2 regions of the Paenibacillus sp. UNC217MF genome follow, and region 1 is predicted to be linked to the other one. Evidence: riboswitches for the same ligand, from Rfam matches in the RefSeq annotation. Region 1 holds a riboswitch; the other holds the start of a gene.
What was found. A riboswitch is a leader RNA that binds a small molecule or an ion and turns the genes downstream of it on or off. The one in region 1 is predicted to bind glycine.

Region 1 (2,208 bases):
AAGCTCTGGCGACGCTTCCAATCCATCATTGACCTTCGTAATTGTTCCGGATACCGGACAGTACAACTCAGATACAGTCTTCACCGATTCAATTGATCCCATGCTGTCCCCTGCGGACAAGCTGGTACCTACTGGCGGAAATTCGATGAATACGATGTCTCCCAGCTGGGATTGTGCATGATCTGTAATGCCAACCCGTACCGTATTGCCTTCTATGGCAACTACCCATTCATGCTCTTCACTATACAACAATCCATTCTTCACTTCGCTCATGTCAACGCCCCATTTCATTCATAATGTCATTCATCAGGCCGTCTATCCAATCGAGATCGTAAAAATGGACAGGAAGCGGCCTTGTCGCCTTGTTCTCTGTCCTCGGTACCTGAGAGTTCCCGTTCCTCCACAGCCACAACTGCGGTTGAACTTACCCCTTTGGCGGCATAGAAAATGCACTCTCCAGAGCTGCGTCAGAATGGCGGTTATGGAACCTGAGAGATTCATTGCCAATCGGCGGCTGGCAACTTGCTCCTTCGGTGTTGACAATCGCAATTGTCAAACTCTCCCGACCTTCCTCGTTCGCGAATTACGATTAAACTGGGTAATTATAACACCATTAGATTATTGCAAGATATGCATGATTGTCAATATGACAAGCTATGAAATCAGTTGTGAAGAAAATATCAATTGACAAAGTGTGGAAATCTCAACTAATGTAGAGATGACAGCTGAAAATGGCGAATGATGGTAAAGGGAGAGACTGCTGAGACATAGCGGCGCCGAAGGAGTAAGCCTGAATGGGTGAATCTCTCAGGCAAAAGGACTTTTACCGGACGCACCTCTGGAGAGCACTGCTATTCATGAAAACGAATACAGTCACCCAAGGGGAAAGTCGATGGTAGACACGGAAACAAACAATTTGTTTGCGACAATCGGCGACACTCTCAGGTACAAAGGACAGAGCGAGAGAATGAGAGGATGCGATGCATCCACTTTTCTTTCGGCTGTCCTTTTTATGTACGTATACCGATGATTAGTCCAAATACGCGTATCGAGGTGAATTCATGAGTCAATTGAAGAGAACGCCAATATTTGATCAATACTCTGCTTATCCGGGTGCACGCTGCATTGACTTCGGCGGCTGGGAGCTCCCTGTTCAATTTATCGGCATTCAGCGAGAGCATGAAGCAGTTCGTACACATGCAGGTCTATTCGATGTCTCCCATATGGGTGAATTTATCGTAAGCGGCCCTGCCTCCCTGACATTTCTTCAACAGATGACAACAAATGATGTATCGCGGCTCGAGGATGGCAAAGCACAATATACGCTGATGTGCTACCCTGACGGAGGAGTTGTCGATGATATTCTCATTTATCAGATGAAGAGCGACCGTTACATGCTCGTCGTTAATGCCTCCAACATCGATAAAGACTACGCATGGCTGCAGAAGCACCTGATTCATGGCGTTACCTTGACCAATGTATCGAATCGCACAGCATTGCTTGCCCTTCAAGGGCCGAATGCCCAAGCTATTCTTGCTGCGGTAACTGAGGCACCTATTGATTCGCTCGCTCCATTCCATTTCCTATCGGATGCACAAGTCTGCGGCGTATCAACATTGCTGTCTCGCTCAGGCTATACCGGTGAAGATGGCTTCGAACTCTACTTGTCCGCAGAGGATGCAGCACACGTATGGAATGAGCTGATTCGCGCGGGCGAACCGTTCGGCTTGCTCCCAGCAGGGCTTGGTGCTAGAGACACCTTGCGCTTCGAGGCACGTCTGCCCCTCTATGGACAAGAAATTACAGCCGATATCTCGCCGCTTGAGGCAGGGCTAGCACGATTCGTCAAGCTGGATAAGGGCGACTTCATCGGCCGTGTAGCATTAACGAAGCAGAAGACCGATGGACCGGCACGAAAGCTGGTCGGCATCGAGATGATCGACAAAGGCATTCCTCGCTCCCATTATCCAGTGCTTGCAGATGGGCGCGTGATCGGAGAAGTTACAACAGGAACACAGTCGCCGACATTAAAACGCAATCTAGGGCTGGCCTTGATTGAATCCGCATTCTCTGAATTGGATACAGAAATTCTTGTCGAAATTCGCGGCAAGCAGTTGAAAGCCCGCGTCGTCTCGACTCCATTTTATAAACGAATCCCGACCCCTGCCAAAGGAGCGAATCCATCATGAAGCATCGTTACATTCCAGT
Region 2 (2,208 bases), 160 kb from region 1:
AGCAGCTCTGGAGAAGCCACCCATTCTGTATGCTTCTGAAGAGAGTCATCATTCATTGGTGAAAGCGGCTCGTTCCTGCGGGCTTGGAACGAATTCAATTCGCTCCATTCGTACGAACGATTCCTTGCAAATGGATATAGACGCGTTATCAGAACAAATACGTACAGACCGCGCGCAAGGTTTAGCCCCATTTCTTATTATTGCTACAGCGGGAACGACGGGAGCCGGTGCAATTGATCCGTTAATGGACATCGCAGCAATAGCGGAGCATGAACAGATGTGGCTTCATGTGGATGCTGCTTATGGCGGTGCAATCGTATTGGATTCCGAGCTGTCCTCCCATATAGATGGTATCCAGCAAGCAGATTCAATCGCGTTTGATGCACATAAGTGGCTGTCCGTTCCGATGGGGGCGGGCATGTACTTCACACGGCATTCACGTATATTGAATGAAACCTTCCGTATAACGGCAGATTATATGCCGAAGGAGGGTGAGGAGTTGCCCACGATTGATCCATATACGCATTCCATTCAATGGTCACGGAGATTTATAGGATTGAAGCTGTATTTATCCCTGGCTACAGCGGGTTGGGAAGGATATCGGGCTGTCTTGCGACATCAAGTTGAAATGGGCAAGCTATTCCGAGAAGAATTAATGCGATCTGGCTGGACAGTTGCCAATGATACCGTGCTGCCTGTCATTTGCTTTCTTGATCAAAAAGCATGGACACGAAACGACCAGGACTTCGCTCTATTTGTGAATCAACACGTATTGAGCACAGGGAAAGTGTGGCTATCCGTATTTACCATTCATGGTGTACCAACGCTGCGTGCATGCTTTACCAATTACGATACGAATGTGCAGAATGTGAGTGAACTCATTCATTTATTAAATGAGGCCAGATCCCTATATTACAGTCAACGAGCACATGTGTGATAGATGGTATGGGATAAATTACAATGCAGTGGATCATTGCACAATGATAGTGTGTCTACTATAATGTTACCTACAACTTTATAACTGGATGAAGTTTGCGGGAGATAGACGAATCGTCTAGCCGAAGGGGTAAGCTCTCAGGCGCTTAGGCATATCGAACCTTGAGCTCGAATACGTATAAGCAGGACCGTAAATGGACAGGACTCTGGAGAGACTCCATGATTGGGGCACCGAAGGGGCAAGACGAATTTGATTCTCGTGGATTCGTTAAAACTCTCAGGTAAAAGGACAGGGATGCAGAAGCGTAGAAAAATCGTAAGTCATTGGTATGATGATCTTATTTAGGTATGTCACTTACGTCAGGTTATTTATTCTGCACACATGTCCCCAGGGTCAAATCATTCGATTTGACTCTTTTTATTATTCACAAAGAGGGGAACTGATTTGACAATGATGGAACAATGGTTAGACAAATTGAACAACATGGTATGGGGAGCACCGCTTCTTATTTTATTAGTAGGAACGGGAATTTTATTAACGATCCGCTTGGGAGGGCTGCAGTTGTTCCGCCTGCCGCTCGCCTTGAAGTTAATATTCAAGTCGAAGAATGAGGGAGAAGGGGATGTATCCAGCTTCGGTGCATTGGCTACTGCGTTGGCGGCGACAATTGGAACTGGTAATATCGTGGGGGTTGCTACTGCAATTAAGGTGGGTGGACCCGGTGCATTGTTCTGGATGTGGGTTGCTGCATTCTTCGGAATGGCTACCAAATATGCGGAGGGATTGCTTGCTGTCAAGTATCGCAACATTGATGACAATGGACAAGTGCTAGGTGGCCCAATGTATTATATTGAGAAGGGGCTTGGCATGAAATTCAAGCCGCTTGCTGTATTCTTCGCGATTAGCGGGGTGTTGGTTGCCTTACTTGGAATAGGTACATTTCCGCAAATTAATGCGATCGTCACATCTACAGAAGCAAGCCTTGGAGTGCCTGCAGTAGTCACTGCGGCAATCGTCACTATCGTGACCGCACTTGTTACAATTGGCGGGATTCAGAGTATATCGCATGTGACGACGACAATTGTTCCTGTCATGGCTATTATCTATTTTATCGCGAGTTTTGTGGTGCTTATTGCATTTGCGGATCAGATACCGCACGCACTGTCGTTGATTTTCCATGGCGCGTTCAATGTAACAGCAGCAGGAGGCGGCTTCTTGGGAGCAACGGTTATGATGGCGATCCGCAACGGGATTGCAAGAGGTGTATTCTC

Region 2: it holds a riboswitch for glycine, as region 1 does, so the genes downstream of both, BP95_RS0103810 (alanine/glycine:cation symporter family protein) here and gcvT (glycine cleavage system aminomethyltransferase GcvT) in region 1, are expected to answer to the same signal.

What each region holds. Positions count from the first base shown of each region.
Region 1 is NZ_JMLT01000008.1:227,189-229,396, forward strand. It holds gene gcvH (glycine cleavage system protein GcvH) at 1-273, opposite strand, end outside; glycine riboswitch at 467-575, opposite strand; glycine riboswitch at 739-833, shown strand; glycine riboswitch at 837-960, shown strand; gene gcvT (glycine cleavage system aminomethyltransferase GcvT) at 1,062-2,189, shown strand; gene gcvPA (aminomethyl-transferring glycine dehydrogenase subunit GcvPA) at 2,186-2,208, shown strand, end outside.
Region 2 is NZ_JMLT01000008.1:70,743-72,950, reverse strand. It holds gene BP95_RS0103815 (pyridoxal phosphate-dependent decarboxylase family protein) at 1-937, shown strand, start outside; glycine riboswitch at 1,133-1,239, shown strand; gene BP95_RS0103810 (alanine/glycine:cation symporter family protein) at 1,388-2,208, shown strand, end outside.